2 linked regions of the Shimia isoporae genome follow. Each later gene encodes a partner of the first gene's protein in a complex. Links are inferred from orthologs where the notes say so. Each region holds a gene or a part of one and is shown in the gene's direction. Other genes may lie near its edges. The genes, in order: dnaG and BXY66_RS09120.

Evidence for each region.
Region 2: the proteins of dnaG (region 1) and BXY66_RS09120 are in contact, whole or in part, in a crystal structure (PDB 2R6A), measured with the Geobacillus stearothermophilus proteins. The link is inferred for Shimia isoporae from one-to-one orthologs. Residues at the interface, in WP_049624496.1 of Geobacillus stearothermophilus: Lys456, Leu457, Leu458, Pro459, Ala460, Asn463, Ala464, Leu467, Leu535, Leu536, Ile537, Ala538, Gln544, Glu545, Asp548, Tyr549, His552; in WP_033016901.1 of Geobacillus stearothermophilus: Ser13, Glu15, Ala16, Gln18, Glu91, Leu92, Asp94, Ala95, Val96, Pro97, Thr98, Ala99, Ala100, Asn101, Tyr104, Tyr105, Ile108.

What each region holds. Positions count from the first base shown.
Region 1 is NZ_SMGR01000001.1:1,979,174-1,987,541, reverse strand. Bases 5,449-8,368 are described here. They hold dnaG (DNA primase), read left to right. Parts: upstream 5,449-5,886; coding sequence 5,887-7,851; downstream 7,852-8,368. Other genes in these bases: rpoD (RNA polymerase sigma factor RpoD), read left to right, coding at 7,970-8,368; BXY66_RS09740 (hypothetical protein), read left to right, coding at 5,452-5,799. Outside these bases: BXY66_RS09765 (sarcosine oxidase subunit beta family protein), read left to right, coding at 1-1,124; BXY66_RS09760 (hypothetical protein), read left to right, coding at 1,135-1,677; BXY66_RS09755 (sarcosine oxidase subunit delta), read left to right, coding at 1,674-1,946; BXY66_RS09750 (sarcosine oxidase subunit alpha family protein), read left to right, coding at 1,943-4,873; BXY66_RS09745 (sarcosine oxidase subunit gamma), read left to right, coding at 4,866-5,417. UniProt on the Escherichia coli protein: RNA polymerase that catalyzes the synthesis of short RNA molecules used as primers for DNA polymerase during DNA replication.
Region 2 is NZ_SMGR01000001.1:1,852,914-1,861,222, forward strand. The notes cover bases 3,505-6,365. They hold BXY66_RS09120 (replicative DNA helicase), read left to right. Parts: upstream 3,505-4,118; coding sequence 4,119-5,612; downstream 5,613-6,365. Other genes in these bases: BXY66_RS09115 (orotate phosphoribosyltransferase), read left to right, coding at 3,505-3,879; alr (alanine racemase), read left to right, coding at 5,747-6,365. In the rest of the region: BXY66_RS09100 (AAA family ATPase), read right to left, coding at 26-934; BXY66_RS09105 (phosphoadenosine phosphosulfate reductase), read left to right, coding at 1,124-2,068; pyrC (dihydroorotase), read left to right, coding at 2,128-3,171; more of BXY66_RS09115, read left to right, coding at 3,199-3,504; more of alr, read left to right, coding at 6,366-6,784; BXY66_RS09130 (MlaE family ABC transporter permease), read left to right, coding at 6,781-7,566; BXY66_RS09135 (ABC transporter ATP-binding protein), read left to right, coding at 7,563-8,309. UniProt on the Escherichia coli protein: The main replicative DNA helicase, it participates in initiation and elongation during chromosome replication. Travels ahead of the DNA replisome, separating dsDNA into templates for DNA synthesis.

The sequences.
Region 1 (8,368 bases):
CCACTGCCTATTACCTCGCCAAGAACCACGGCATGACCAACATCGCCGTGCTTGAAAAAGGGTATCTGGGTGGCGGTAATGTGGGGCGGAACACCACGATCGTGCGCGCCAACTACTTCCTGCAAGGCAACTCCGAGTTCTATTCCCATTCGTTGAAGCTCTGGGAGGGACTGGAAGAAGACCTCAACTACAATGTGATGCACTCCCAACGCGGGTTGATCAATCTGTTCCACAGCGACGGCCAACGCGACGCTTTTGCGAGACGCGGAAACATGATGATCAATCAGGGCGACGATGCGATCCTTCTGGATCGCGAAGGTGTTCGAAAACACCTGCCGTACCTTGATTTCGAGCAGACGCGCTTTCCAATTTATGGCGGTTTGTACCATCCGCGCGGTGGAACCGCGCGGCATGACGCCGTGGCTTGGGGCTACGCAAGGGGGGCGTCGGACAGGGGCGTCGACCTTGTTCAGAATTGCGAAGTGACGGGGATCGACATCGAAGCTGGCGTAGTGAAAGGCGTGCAAACCACCAAAGGGTCGATCCGGGCTAAGAAAGTCGGGATCATCGTCGCCGGCCGTTCGGGGCTCGTCGCCGGCATGGCTGGACGGAGGCTGCCGATTGAAAGCCATGTGCTTCAGGCATTTGTCACCGAAGGCCTGAAACCGGTTATCGACCATGTGATCAGTTTCGGCATGGGGCATTTTTATATCAGCCAGTCCGATAAGGGGGGGCTGGTCTTCGGGGGAGACCTCGATTTCTACGCATCCTACGCCCAGCGGGGGAATCTGCCCATGAAAGAACATGTCATGGAGGCAGGCATGACGCTTATGCCGATGATCGGCAAAGCGAAGGTCCTGCGTTCTTGGGGTGGGATCATGGACATGACGCCCGATGGCAGCCCGGTGATCGACAAGATGGAAGGAATTGACGGGCTGTTTATCGACTGTGGCTGGAACTACGGAGGGTTCAAGGCTGTGCCCGCTTCGGGTTGGTGTATGGCCCATCTGATGGCGACAGATCAGCATCATGACTACGCCGCCAAGTTCCGACTGGACCGTTTCCGGACAGGCGTCGGCATCATGGACGAAGAGGGCACCGGCTCTCAACACAATCTGCACTAGGGGGGGCGCCGTGAAACGAACTGCATTATCCGTTTTGTTTGTCGCGCTGGGCTCGAGCGTCTTGGCGGAGGGGCCGGATGCAGGTTGCTATGCGCGGGATTACAGCGCGGCGCATTTGGCAAAGCACCCCAAACAGGTGGTCGATGACGTGGTCCTGTGGATTTACGAAGACGAGCTTGGCAACAAGTTGGCCGACATGGACGTGACTTTTGCCAAGCAGGGGCATGTTGCAGCGAGCATGTTCGCTGGGCAAACCCTGAACCAGTTCCTGCTGTGTTTTGACAGCCGCGGTCGAGCAGGATGTGCCGTGGAATGTGACGGTGGCGCCTTTGTGGTCGTGAAAGATACGCCGGAGGCCATGACAATCGAAACGGAGTTCCTATTGGTAGGGGACACGGAAGAATGCGGCGGGGCCGTGGATATGGCTGAGGTTCCGGGCAAGGCGGTACGGTACCGGTTGAACAGGGTTGCGGCCTCACAATGCGAGGGCCTTGGTCAGCCGTTCCTCGCCACTGAGCCAAATGCGGACATCGAAGGGGACGAGGACAAATGAGGATCACCTGTCCGATATGTGGCGAAAGAGACCGCCGCGAGTTTTACTATGTGGGTGATGCCGTGGCTTTGCAGCGCCCGGACCCGGATGCGAGCGATGTTGTTTGGGACGACTACGTTCACAACCGTGACAACCCGGCGGGTGTTACACGCGATCTTTGGTATCACGAAGGTGGGTGCGGTGCGTGGATTGTAGTAACGCGCAACACGCTGACGCACGAGATTTCCAAGACGGAACTGGCTTCCAAGGTGAAGGAGGCGGGCAGATGAGACTTGCAGGATTGGGGCTCGTGGATCGTAGCCAGCCCGTCACTTTCACTTTTGACGGTCAGCCGGTTCAGGGCTTTGCCGGCGACACTGTGGCTTCGGCATTGCTGGCCAATGATGTCCGGTTGGTGGCGCGGTCGTTCAAATATCACCGACCACGCGGCGTGATGGGCGCGGGATCTGAGGAACCCAACGCATTGGTCACCGTGGGACGTGGCGCGCAGCAGGATCCGAACATTCGCGCCACTGTGCAGGAAATCTACGGCGGGCTTGAGGTGCAGAGCCAGAACCGCTGGCCATCGCTTGAGTTTGATGTTCTGGCTGCGAATGACTTTGCGGCGCCGTTTCTGGGCTCAGGGTTCTATTACAAGACCTTTATGTGGCCCAAAGCCTTTTGGGAAAAACTCTATGAGCCGGTCATTCGGCGTGCGGCAGGCTTGGGAGCATTGAGCAAGCAGCACAATCCGGATGCCTATGAAAAGGCTTTTGCGTTTTGCGATGTGTTGGTGATCGGCGCGGGACCGTCGGGATTGATGGCGGCTCTGACCGCGGCGCGTGCCGGCGCGGATGTTATTCTTGCGGACGAAGATAGCGTCATGGGCGGGCGCCTGAACAACGACTCTGTTGAAGTCGACGGTTTGAGTGGCGCAGGGTGGGCTGCGCAAGCTGTTGCCGAACTGACCGCGATGCCCAACGTACGGTTGATGCCAAGGACCACCGTGACTGGCGCCTATGATCAGGGCACATATGGAGCCTTGGAACGCGTCAGTCATCATCTGGCTCATGCGGGCGGGCGCCCGAAAGAGTGTTTCTGGCGCATCGTTGCCAAGCGTTCGATTTTGTGCGCGGGAGCGATTGAACGACCGATTGCTTTTGAAAACAATGATCGTCCTGGTGTGATGACCGCGAGCGCGGTGCGGACATATGTAAACCGGTATGGCGTGGCTCCCGGTAAATCGGTGACCGTGTTCACCAACAACGACAGCGGCCATCAAACCGCGCGGGATTTGATCGCCGCCGGTGTGCATGTGGCTCTGGTTATGGACAGTCGGAGAGATGCGCCGGATAGCGGTGACTACCGGATGGTCAAAGGGGCCGAAGTTTGCAACGCGGGAGGGCGCAAGGCGCTCGAGAGCGTGACGTTTCGGACGATGAGTGGTGAGGAAAAGGTCCAGACCGATTGCCTCGCCGTCTCCGGCGGGTGGAACCCGACAGTACACCTGACGTGCCACATGAACGGTCGTCCAGTTTGGCGCGAGGATATTCAGAGCTTTGTGCCAGTCGAAGGCATGATCCCCGGCATGACAACCGCGGGAGCGTGCCAAGGCACGTTTTCGACACATGGTGCATTGAGCGAAGGCGCACACGCAGCCGGCAAAGTGCTGGAAACCTTGGGCATGTCGTCAGGGTCGCCGGAGTTACCTGTTGCCGAAGATGCGCCTTATCGGATGTCGCCTTTGTGGGCGGTAGGAGGACATGGGCGCGCGTGGCTGGATTTTCAGAATGACGTGACCGTCAAGGATGTGAAGCAAGCGGCCAAGGAGAACTTCCGCTCTGTGGAACATATGAAGCGCTACACAACGCAGGGCATGTCTCCGGATCAGGGAAAGAACTCCAACGTGGCCGCACTTGCGGTTTTGGCAGACGCGACCGGACGCGGAATTCCCGAAACCGGCACCACGACATTCCGGCCGCCTTTTGTGCCTGTGAGTATTGCCGCCATGGGGGCGGGTGCTCAGGGCGACGGGTTTGCACCGCAACGCTTTACTACGAGCCACAGGGCAAGTGTGGATGCAGGGGCTCCGATGATCGAGGCCGGCCTTTGGTACCGGCCGAGCTACTATCCTGCAGCGGGGGAAACCACGTGGCGTCAGAGCTGCGACCGTGAAGTCAACATGGTGCGGGAAGCGGTCGGCATCTGTGATGTCTCGACTCTTGGCAAGATCGATGTTCAAGGGCCGGACGCGGCCGAGTTTCTGGATTTCGTGTATTCAAACATGTTCAGCACGCTAAAGGTCGGGCGGGTGCGCTATGGCCTGATGCTGCGCGAGGACGGTACGGTCATGGATGACGGCACCACGGCGCGCTGGGCAGAGAACCACTTTGTCATGACCACAACGACGGCGGCGGCCGGTCCGGTTATGCGGCATTTGGAGTATGTGTCGCAATGCCTGCGACCAGAGTTGAATGTCGCATTGATCTCCACGACCGAACAGTGGGCGCAATTTGCTGTTGCCGGTCCCAAGTCACGGGATCTGTTGAAAACGCTTGTCGATGAAGAGATCGACGATGACAGCTTTCCTTTCATGGCCTGCGGCGAGGTCACAGTGCAGGGCGTCAAGGGTCGGCTCTTCCGAATTTCATTCTCGGGCGAGCACGCGTACGAAATTGCTGTGCCGGCACGATATGGCGACAGCCTTTATCGCCAGATGGTTGCCAAGGCCGAGTCGATGGGTGGAGGTGCCTACGGCATGGAGGCTCTCAATGTGCTGCGAATTGAAAAAGGCTTTATCACTCACGCGGAAATCCACGGACGCACGACGGCCTTTGACATTGGTATGGGGCGGATGGTGAGCGCCAAAAAAGACTGTGTCGGTAAGACGATGAGTGAACGACCCGGTCTGAATGGAGACGAGCGTGAACAGCTTGTCGGCCTCAAACCGGTGGGGCCGGTCAAGCAGCTGACTGCCGGGGCACATCTCTTCTCGGTTGGCGATGAGCCGACCCGTGAAAACGAACAGGGCTACACCACATCAGTGGGATTTTCGCCGACTTTGGAAAGCTTCCTTGGACTTGCTTTCTTAAGAAACGGGCGTGCGCGCCATGGTGAGGAGGTGGTGATGGTAGATCATTTGCGTGGCATCACAACGCGATGCGAGGTTTGTGACCCCGTGTTCTTTGATCCTGAGGGAGGGCGAGTTCGTGGCTGAACTGATTGCTAAGTCACCCTGCGAGGGTTTGCTTCCGGTGCGGGCAGGTGACGTCACTCTAATCGAGCTGGACGCCGGTGCGATGACGTCGATTGCTCCATTCAAGGGGCAGGAAAAGGCCGTGTCCGATGCGCTCAAATCCGCACACGGAATGGCGTTTCCTGCGGCAAATCGAGCGACTGGAAAGGAAGGCGCTCGCGCGATCTGGTTCGGGCAGGGTCAGGCGATTTTGGTTGGTCCGGAAGCGGACGCATCACTTGGAGCGATGGCCGCAATGACAGATCAAAGTGATGCATGGGCTGTGGTTCGGCTGGAAGGCGAGGGGGCGGAAGACGTGCTCGCGCGGCTGGTGCCCGTAGATTTGCGGTCGAGCGTGTTCAAACGGGGTCACACAGCGCGGTCGATGTTGCAGCATATGATGGTGTCGATCACACGCGTGGGCGACAACGCATTTCAGATCATGGCTTTCCGGTCGATGGCTCGGACGTTGGTTCACGAGTTGGAGATCGCGATGAAAGGGGTTGCGGCCCGCGGTGCGGACTGACATTTTTGCAGCGCAACGACCTGAGGGGATGACCATGTCTGTTTCTGTTTTTCTGCGCGGTGTGACGGCTTTGGCGCTGGGCGTAACTCTGGTGATGCCGGCTTCGGCAGGCGAAAAAGAGGATACCTGTAAGCTGCAAGGCGAAGTTATGGGCGCGGTGCAGCAGGCGCGGCTTGAGCGCGTTAAGCAAGGCGATGTCGTCGACACCGTTATGGCAGCCAATCCCGATTGGCCTGCATCGATGGCCGCTGCGATGCCGCAGGTTGTTGATTTCGTTTATAGCCAGAAGCGCAAAGATCTAAAAAAGGTCGATCTGTCGCAAACCGCTGAGGCGCAGTGCCTTGAGAGTTGGGATCAGATCAAGCAGATGCAAGGCGGCTGATCTCCGCCGCATAGTCCGCATTTTTCTGAATTCAGGCGCGGCCGGGTCCATGGACTTTGGCCGTGCTGGCTATCTATACTAAGCGCCATGAGCCTGCCTCCCGGATTTCTTGATGAGCTTCGCAGCCGCACCAGCCTGACGCAGGTGGTGGGTCGCAAAGTCATGTGGGATCAACGCAAGTCCAATCAGGGCAAAGGCGACATGTGGGCCCCGTGCCCCTTCCATCACGAAAAAACCGCTTCGTTCCATGTGGATGACCGCAAAGGGTTTTACTACTGCTTTGGATGCCACGCCAAAGGGGACGCCATCAATTTTGTGAAGGAAACGGAAAACGTCGAATTCATGGAAGCCGTACGCATTCTGGCTGACGAAGCCGGATTGCAGATGCCGGAGCGTGATCCACAGGCCCAGCAGAAAGCCGACAAACGTACAAAATTGGCTGAGGTCATGGAGATGGCTGTCCAGCATTTCCGCCTGATGCTCAATACCGGCGCCGGCGGCCCCGCGCGAGACTACCTAGACAGGCGCGGCCTAAAGCAAGAAACGCGCGACCGTTTTGAAATCGGGTTTGCACCAGACGGCTGGCAGGGACTTTGGGATCATCTCACAGGCAAGGGGGTGGCGCCGGACCTTATTTTGGGCGCGGGACTTGCGAAGCCATCGAGCAAAGGTGGCAAACCTTACGACGTATTCCGCAACCGGATCATGTTCCCGATCCGTGATGCTCGGGGCGGATGCGTGGCCTTTGGCGGCCGTGCAATGGACCCCGATGACAACGCCAAATACCTGAACTCTCCTGAAACCGAACTTTTCGACAAGGGGCGCAACCTTTACCACCATGGCCCTGCGCGAGAGGCTGCCGGCAAGGGTCAGCCGCTTATTGTCGCTGAAGGGTACATGGATGTCATTGCCCTCGCCGAGGCAGGCTTTGGAGCTTCTGTTGCGCCGCTCGGCACAGCGGTCACGGACAACCAGTTGCAGCTTTTGTGGCGCATAGCTGACGAGCCGATTATCGCCCTGGACGGAGACAAGGCTGGCATCCGCGCGGCGATGCGTGTGATCGACCTCGCTTTGCCGGTGCTGGAAGCGGGAAAATCGTTGCGTTTTGCAATTATGCCTGAGGGGCAGGATCCTGACGATCTTATTCGCGCGAAGGGGCCGGGCGCAGTTCAGAAGGTGCTGGACGAGGCCGTACCAATGGTCAGCCTGCTTTGGCAAAGGGAGATCGAGGGCAAGGTTTTTGACAGTCCGGAACGCAAGGCTGCGCTCGACAAGGCCCTGCGAGAGAAGATCAAGCAGATCAAAGATCCGTCAATTCGCCAGCACTACGGTGACGCAATCAAGGATATGCGCTGGCAGCTTTTTCGGGGGCAGCGGAGCAGTGGCGCAGGTGGACGCACATTCAAGCGCGACGGCGGACGCTGGAAAGCCGGTCCCACGGTGCAGGCCCACACCAAAGCTTCGATGTTGGCGGGCGGGCAGGGCGCGGTGGAGCATCGCGTCCGTGAAGCCGTCGTACTTGCGGTGGCTTTGGTCACGCCCGAGGTTCTGGATGACTTTGATTATGCGATTGAAACGATGGAGTGTCTGGATGAAGGCAATGCCCGAATGCGGGACGTTTTGATGCGCAATGCCAACACTCCCGATCCGAGATCGGCAGTTGAGAACGCTTTGGGTCTGGAAGCCGTTGAAAACCTGTTGCGCCAACCCTATGTCGCGATCACCCCTGCCGTGCGAAACCCTGGCGACATGGAGCTTGCGCGCCTGACGCTGACCGAGGAGCTGGCCAAGCTCAAGACCGAGCGGGGGTTGAATGCAGAGATCGCAGAGGCCGAAGAAGACCTGTTGGGAGTGGCCGACGAGGCTGTGACCTGGAGATTGGGGCAAGCTGCGGAAGCCCGCAACAACGCGCTGATCAGCCGTCAGGAGGAGGGCGGAGATTTCGCTGTGGGGGCCAATGGAGCCCCTATTGATAAGGACGAACGCGCAGCGCTGGACGCGCTAAGAGACACGATAGATTTCTCCAGAGGCGGGCGACCGCGTCGCTCATAAGCCGCACTGGGGTAACACACATAGACGACTCAGTTGAAACGGGGTTGCGAATCACCTCGCAGCGGGGTTGATTCGGTAAAAACGAATCACTCCCAGCCCGCACTTGCAGGAGCACTACATGGCCGCCAAAGACACCGACGACCAGAAGCCCGCCGATCAGGACGCCGAAATTTCGCTCGACATGAGCCAAGCGGCCGTCAAAAAGATGATCGCTGAGGCCCGGGAGAAGGGCTACATTACCTATGATCAGTTGAACCAGGTTCTTCCGCCTGATCAGGTGAGTTCCGAACAGATCGAAGACGTGATGTCGATGCTTTCCGAAATGGGCATCAATATCATCGAAGACGAGGAAGCCGAGGAAGAAGAACAGAAGTCGACAGCCGTTGTGGACACGTCGTCCGCAAATCGTGGCGTGGCGCTGTCTTCCGGTGGCACCGAGAAGCTGGACCGTACAGACGATCCGGTGCGCATGTACCTTCGCGAAATGGGGTCGGTGGAACTCCTGAGCCGCGAAGGC
Region 2 (8,309 bases), 120 kb from region 1 along the record:
CTGTTTTCTACAGCCGCATGAGGCATCATGCAGGCTCCAGCGTCGCCCGCGCCTCATCAAGCAACCGTTTGGCCTCAGAGCCCTGAAGTTTGGCAATGTCATCCTGATACTTCAGAACCGCTCCCAGCGTGTCCGCAATCACTTCGGGGCTCAGCGTCAGCACGTCCAGCGCGAGCAGGCATTTGGCCCAGTCAATCGTTTCGGCAACGCCAGGTTTTTTGAACAGGTCTTCGGTACGCAACCGCTGCACAAAAGCGACGACCTCTCTACTTAGGGCTTCCGCCGCCTCTGGCGCACGAGATGTAAGGATTTCCATTTCACGCGCGAAATCGGGGTAATCCACCCAATGGTAAAGACACCGCCGCTTCAGCGCATCGTGGACCTCGCGTGTCCGGTTAGAGGTGACAATCACAATTGGCGGCTCCGGAGCCTTGATGGTGCCGATTTCCGGAATGGTCACCTGAAAATCGCTCAAGGCTTCAAGCAAGAAGGCTTCAAATGGCTCATCCGTGCGGTCCAGTTCGTCGATCAACAAAACCGGCGCACCTCCGTTGTGCGGGCGCATCGCTTGCAAAAGCGGTCGCTCTACGAGGTAGTCCGGGCCGAAGAGCTCCTCCTGCAATGCGGCTCTGTCAGCTCCGCCACTGGCCTCTGCCGTGCGGATCGCAACCATCTGCGCCGCGAAATTCCATTCATAGACAGCGCTCGCCGCGTCCAGACCCTCGTAGCATTGCAGTCGGATCAGATCGCGCCCCAAGGCGCTTGCGATGGCCTTTGCGATCTCGGTCTTGCCGACGCCAGCTTCCCCTTCGAGGAAAATCGGTCGCCCCAGCCGCAATGCCAGAAATGTCACCGTCGCAAGATCGCGCCCGCAAACATAGCCTTCGCCGGCCAGCAGTTCCTGCACATGATCAATGCTGCTCACTTCGCTCATCGCGACCTCCCCTTTGGGCGTCAGGCTGCACATGACGCTTCTCAAAGGTCAATACGCACCGCCCGCGACAAAAGTTGTAGAAAAGCTGCCCGCTTCCCAATTTTTGCCGCAAATGGCCACTAGCTTCGTTACCAATAACAAGTGACCGCGCGCCCGATCGGGACGACGCAGGGTACAAGGATTGAGCAAATGCAGGATTCCCCAAACGGCTTTGACGTGCCGATGCTGGGTTTGAAACGGGCCGCCTGGCTGGCCAAACTGGAAGAAGTTGCCGAAGAACACGGTCACTTCCAGCCGCTAGGAGAGCGCCACTGCGCCACTCTCATCGAAGACAAGCCTATTCTTCTTGTGACCTTTGAAACCATGCAGGGCATCCAGAAGCGCGGAGACACAGGACAGCCGCTTGGCTGGGAACTGGTACGCGAGCTGGGCTGGTCACATTTGTGCATCCTCTGTGACGGTAATACGTGGTATCGCGAACCCGAGGTGATCGCCTATTTCGATCGCTTGACCGACGACGGCTTCTTTGACGAATTCGATCAGGTGATTTTCTATGGGGCCGGTACCTGTGGATACGCGGCAGCAGCTTTCTCTTTGGCGGCCCCGGGCGCAACCGTAATCGCCGTCAAGCCACAGGCCACACTGGCACCCGACATGGCTTCTTGGGACCACCGCTTCCCTGCTGCGCGCCGGCGGTCCTTTTCCGGCCGGTACGGCTATGCCCCGGACATGCTGGGAGGCGCCGAGAAAGCTTTCGTCATCTATGACCCGCTGGAAGACCTAGATGCTATGCACGCGGCGCTATATCGCCGCCGCAATGTCGAATTGCTTCCGGTGCCGCGCATGGGGAGCTTGCTTGAACCGCAACTTCTAGAAATGCAAATTCTTTTCCGCATTCTGGCCAAAGCCGGCGCCGGCAAACTTGATCGGCAGGCGTTTTACAAACTCTACCGCGCACGGCGCAACCACCTGCGCTACCTGAATCGTCTTCTGGCCGATATCGAGGCCAAAAAGCGCCCGTATATCAAGGCACTGCTCTGTGCGAACGTCGCCCGCCGCCTGCACGAGCCCCGCTATATGCGGAAGCTCGATCTATTGGTTCAGGCCGCGGACGCCGGACGACTGGCCAGCTAATCCGTTTTCCAGCCCCGACAGGGCTGGATTGCGCGGCCGCTTTTGTGTAAGCGGCCCCTATGACCCAAAGCCTGACGATTGCCCGCCCCGACGATTGGCACCTGCATCTGCGCGACGGCGCGATGTTGGCCGCTGTTCTGCCCGAAACCGCGCGAGACTTTGGCCGCGCGATCATCATGCCGAATCTCGTGCCACCGGTTGTCACCGGCGCGCAGGCTGCGGCCTACCGCGATCGCATTCTAACCGCTCTTCCTGACGACGCGGACTTTGTCCCATTGATGACGCTCTACCTCACCGAGGACACAGATCCAGAGGATGTTGCCGCAGCCCATGCCTCCGGTCTTGTGAAAGCCGTAAAGCTCTATCCGGCGGGTGCGACCACCAATTCCGCTTCCGGCGTTACTGACTTCGACAAAGTGCGCGGTGTCCTGGAAAAAATGGCCGAGATCGGCCTTACGCTTTGCACACATGGCGAAGTGACCGACCATGACATCGACATTTTCGACCGCGAAGCGGTGTTTATTGACCGTGTGCTTGACCCGATCCGTCGGTCAACGCCCGGCCTCCGCGTCGTTATGGAACACATCACGACAGGCAACGCTGCTGAGTATGTGAAGTCTCAGGACAATGACCTTGCTGCGACAATCACCACGCACCACCTGATTATCAACCGCAACCACATTCTGGTCGGCGGAATCAAACCGCACTACTACTGCCTGCCAGTGGCCAAGCGCGAAGAGCATCGCATCGCCCTGCGCGCTGCTGCGACCTCAGGCGACAAGCGCTTTTTCCTTGGTACCGACAGCGCGCCGCACCTGGATGGTGACAAGCTCGCCGCCTGCGGATGTGCCGGCTGTTTCACCGCCACAAACACCATGCCTCTTCTGGCACACGTGTTTGAAGAAGACGGCGCACTCGACAAACTCGAGGGGTTCGCGTCCTTGAATGGTCCGGCGTTTTACAAATTGCCCGTAAACGACACGCGACTGACTCTGGTCAAATCGGATGTCGCGACAGTGTTCCCTGAAAAAATCGTCACCGAAAACGGCCCCGTAACCGTCTTTGATCCGGGCTACCCGATCCACTGGTCCGTCGCCCGTTAACGCCCTTCTTACTCAAAGGACACGTTCATGATCCCAACCGCCTTCCCGCCGAAAGAAGAAATCGCCCGCCTGACCGCCCGTATGCTGCTGGAAATTGGCGCTGTGAATTTCAACACCGACGAGCCCTACACACTGGCCTCCGGCCTACCTTCCCCAAGCTACATTGACTGCCGCAAGCTGATCTCCTTCCCGCGCATCCGCGCGACGCTGATGGACTTCATGACCGTGACCGTGATGCGCGAAGCGGGCTTTGAGGCGTTCGACAACATCGCCGGAGGTGAAACCGCAGGCATTCCGTTCGCGGCTCTTGTGGCAGAACGCATGGCACTGCCGATGACCTATGTGCGTAAGAAACCCAAAGGCTATGGTAAAAACGCCCGCATCGAAGGCGCCATGAGTGAAGGCGAACGCGTGCTGTTGGTCGAAGATCTCACCACCGACGGCGGTTCAAAACTGTCTTTTGTCGACGCGATCCGTGAAACCGGAGCGACCTGCGGCAACACGGCCGTAATTTTCTATTACGACATCTTTCCGGAAACCGAAAAAACTCTCGGAGACCACGGCGTTGCCCTGCACTACCTTTGTACGTGGTGGGATGTGCTTGCTGAAGCAAAGGCTCAACAAGCCTTTTCTGCAGAAACACTCGCCGAAGTGGAAAACTTCCTCAACGACCCGCGGGCATGGCAGGAAGCGCGCAAGGGTTCTTGACCCGTCCAGCAAAAAATCTGCCCTGCCTAGTCCGGTACGTTTGACCGGATAGACACAAGATGTTGACGCATCCCTGCCCGCTCTGACAAAATCAGGGCGGGCAAAGTTATCCACAGGCGTTCCACACAAACATACAATTTGCCCTCGTCGCGGGCCTTGTCGTAGAACGCTCTGCATCACTTTGCAGGCAAGAACCGATTCAGATCACGGGCGCTTCAACGCCCGGCTCAGGGACAGACATGAACGAAATCGCACCGATGAATGCCGCCCCTGCCCCCGAGGCAGCCGAAGCGGACCCGATGCCTCATTCCATTGAGGCCGAACAGCAGCTTCTAGGCGCGATCCTGACCAACAACGACATCTTCGACCGCGTGGCTTCGGTCATCACATCTGAACATTTCTACGACCCGGTTCACGCGCGGATCTATGAAGTAGCCGCCGCCCGCATCGCCAAGAACAACCTTGCGTCTCCTGTCACGCTCAAAGCCTTTCTGGAGGACGACGAAGGCCTAAAGGAACTCGGTGGCCCGGCTTACCTCGCCCGACTGGCCGGTGCGGCAATCTCGGCCTTCGCTGCTCGTGACTATGCGCAGATGATCTATGATATGGCGATCCGTCGGGAGCTCATCGGCCTTGGCGACAACATCTCCACCAAGGCGCGCAAAGCCGACGTGAAGCTGGAGCCAAAAGAGCAGATCGTTGAAGCCGAACAGGCGCTTTACAAGCTGTCCGAGCAAGGTCAGACAGAACGCGGTTTTGTGTCCTTCCTGAAAGCCGTGACCGAAGCGGTCAACACCGCCAATGCTGCTTATCAGCGCGACGGCGGTCTTGCCGGCATCTCTACCGGCCTGATCGATCTCGACAAGAAACTCGGGGGCCTGCACCCGTCAGACCTTTTGATCCTTGCAGGTCGTCCTTCGATGGGCAAAACCTCTCTGGCCACCAACATCGCGTTCAACGTCGCCAAAGCCTACAAGAAGGGCACCAAACCGGACGGCACAGAAGGCGCGGTCGAAGGCGGCGTGGTCGGTTTCTATTCGCTCGAAATGAGCGCCGAACAGCTCGCAGCGCGAATTCTTTCCGAGGCGGCCGAGATTCCTTCCGAACAGATCCGCAAGGGTGACATGACGGAGGCCGAATTCCGCCGCTTCGTCGAAGCCGCGAAATCCCTTGAAGCCTGCCCCCTCTTTATCGACGACACGCCCGCGCTCCCGATCGCCCAGCTCGCCGCTCGCGCTCGCCGCCTGAAGCGGACACATGGTCTGGATGTTCTGATCATCGACTATCTTCAGCTTTGTCGCGGCACCGCCGATAACCGCGTTCAGGAAATCGCTGAAATCTCGATGGGCATGAAGGCCATCGCAAAAGAACTCAACATCCCCGTTATCGCCCTGTCACAGCTCTCGCGTACTGTCGAAAGCCGAGACGACAAACGCCCTCAGCTTTCGGACCTGCGTGAATCGGGCTCGATCGAACAGGATGCCGACGTGGTAATGTTTGTTTTCCGCGAGGAATACTACGCAGAGCGGGAGAAACCCTCCGACGACCGTCTCGACGAGATGGCCGCGTGGCAGGAACGTATGGAACGCCTGCACGGTCGTGCCGAAGTCATCCTTGGCAAACAGCGTCACGGCCCGATCGGAACCGTGGACCTCAGCTTCGAGGGTCGGTTCACACGCTTTGGCAACCTTGTCCAGCCATGGCAGAACGACGGTGAGGACGGCGAGTTCTAAAACGCCATCTTGAATGTCCTCATTTCGCTCGCCTTGCGCACCACCGGAGAAATTGCGCTGAAACTGGGTGTCGCGATAGAGAGCCCCGCCGATTTCCCTTGACCCTTTTTTCCTGAACGACAAAAAACGCTGCCATGGCTACTGCGACTTTAACGATTGACCTCGATGCGCTGATTTCGAACTGGCGCGCTCTTGATGCTCTGACCGAGGCGCAAACCGCCGCTGTGGTAAAGGCCGACGGCTACGGCCTTGGCGCTGATCGCGTCGCCCGCGCTTTGATGCGCGTCGGTGTAAATCGCTTCTTTGTTGCCGTCGCCGAGGAAGGCGCCGCCTTGCGACAAGCCGTTGGTCCAAAACCGGAAATCAACGTTTTTGGCGGCCATATGGCTGGCGACACCGACATGATTTCCGACATGATGCTTACGCCGATGCTCAACTCGGTAAACCAGATTGTCCGCCATTTCGAAGCACTGCCAAACCATCCGTTCGGTGTGCAGCTTGACACCGGTATGAACCGGTTGGGGCTTGAAGAGGCCGAATGGGCCGCCGTGGCCCAAACCGTTCTAACCCGCAGCCCGACACTGGTGATGTCTCATCTCGCGTGCGCGGACGAACCCGAACACCCGATGAACCCTCAGCAATTGGCCACGTTCAAACGCCTGACCGACGGAATTTCCGTGCCCCGAAGCCTCGCCGCGACTGGCGGCATTCTGCTCGGCAGCGGCTATCATTTCGATCTCACTCGACCAGGCGTGGGCCTTTACGGTGGCATGCCGTTTGTCGAAGCCGCACCGGTCACAGGCCTGTCGATACCGGTTGTGCAGGTGCGTGAAGTGGCTGCTGGCGAAAGCGTCGGATACTCCAACACATGGATTGCCGAACGCGACAGCCGCGTCGCGACGATTTCTGCCGGCTATGCGGATGGTCTGATCCGAGCAATGGGCTCCAACGTGTCAGTCTTTGCCGACGAAATTCGCTGCCCTGTCATTGGCCGTGTGTCCATGGACCTGATCACTGTGGACGTCACCGACGTGGAACAAGACCCCAAATCTGTCGAGCTGCTCGGCCTTCACCAGTCGGTCGATACCGTCGCAGAGGCGGCAGGAACCATCGGATATGAAATCCTGACCTCGCTTGGCGCGCGTTACTACAGGCGCTACAAGAGCGCATGACCGCGCTCCTCGCCCCCTTTTCACTGATTGGCCGACAGACACTGGCGCTCCTGTCGATGGTGGGGCGCTTTTCAATTTTCTTTGCTCAGACGCTGAGCCATATGGTGCGACCACCATTCTACGCGCGCGAGTTTTTGACTGCCATGTTCACCATCGGCTGGCTCTCGCTTCCGGTCGTGGGCATGACGGCAATTTTCACAGGCGGTGCGCTCGCGCTCCAGATTTACGACGGATCCTCCCGCTTCTCAGTTGAAAGCGTCGTTCCACAGATTGTAGCGATCGGGATGGTGCGCGAACTTGGCCCTGTGCTTGTGGGTCTGATGGTTGCCGCCCGCGTCACAAGCTCTATCGCCGCAGAAATCGCCACGATGAAAGTCACGGAGCAGATCGACGCGCTGACCACGCTCTCGACGGATCCGCTAAAATACCTCGTAGTGCCGCGATTTATCGCCGCCATTCTCGTCGTGCCCGTTCTCGTCGGCATCGGGGATATCATCGGGATCTATGGTGGCTTTGCAGTTGCCACAGAGCAGCTCGGCTTCAATCCGGCAACCTATATCCGCAACACCGCTGATTTCCTGCAGTTCAACGATATCCTGTCTTCATTGGTCAAAGGCGCGGTCTTCGGCGGTATCGCAGCCTTGATGGGGTGCTATTTTGGAATGCACTCAGGTCGCGGTGCGCAAGGCGTCGGCCAGGCAACTAAGGGCTCGGTTCAAGCTGCTGCCGTACTGATCCTGGCTGCAAACTTCCTGCTCACTTCGCTGTTTTTTGCCTCATGATCACCTTTGACAACGTTCATAAATCGTTCGGCCCCAAGAAGGTGCTGCAAGGCGTGAATCTTGAGATCGCGAAGGGCACGTCGATGGTGATCATCGGCGGCTCAGGTACTGGCAAATCCGTCCTACTGAAGTCCGTTCTTGGCCTCGTGACGCCCGAGCGCGGCACGATCCTTGTGGACGGCAAAGACGCCACGCAAGGTGACCACGACGCGTTTCTTGCGCGCTTTGGTATGCTCTTTCAGGGCGGCGCCCTGTTTGACTCAATGCCGGTCTGGCAAAATGTCGCCTTCCGCCTGCTGCGCGGCAGCCTCAAACGCCCCAAGGCCGAGGCCCGCGAAATCGCCGTAGAGAAACTCCGTCGAGTGGGTCTGACCTCGGATGTCGCCGACCTTTTCCCGTCCGAGCTTTCGGGCGGCATGCAAAAACGCGTCGGCCTCGCCCGCGCCATTGCGGCCGAGCCCGAGATCATATTCTTTGACGAACCCACAACCGGCCTTGATCCGATCATGTCCGGCGTCATCAACGATCTGATCCGCGAGATCGTGACCGAAATGGGCGCTACCGCGATGACAATCACGCATGACATGACGTCCGTGCGCGCTATTTCCGACAACGTCGCCATGCTGCACGGCGGGGTGATCCAATGGACCGGACCAGTGGCGGAAATGGACCGCTCGGGAGATCCGTATCTTGAACAGTTCATCTCCGGCAGCGCCGACGGTCCGATTGAGGCGGTGCGCTAA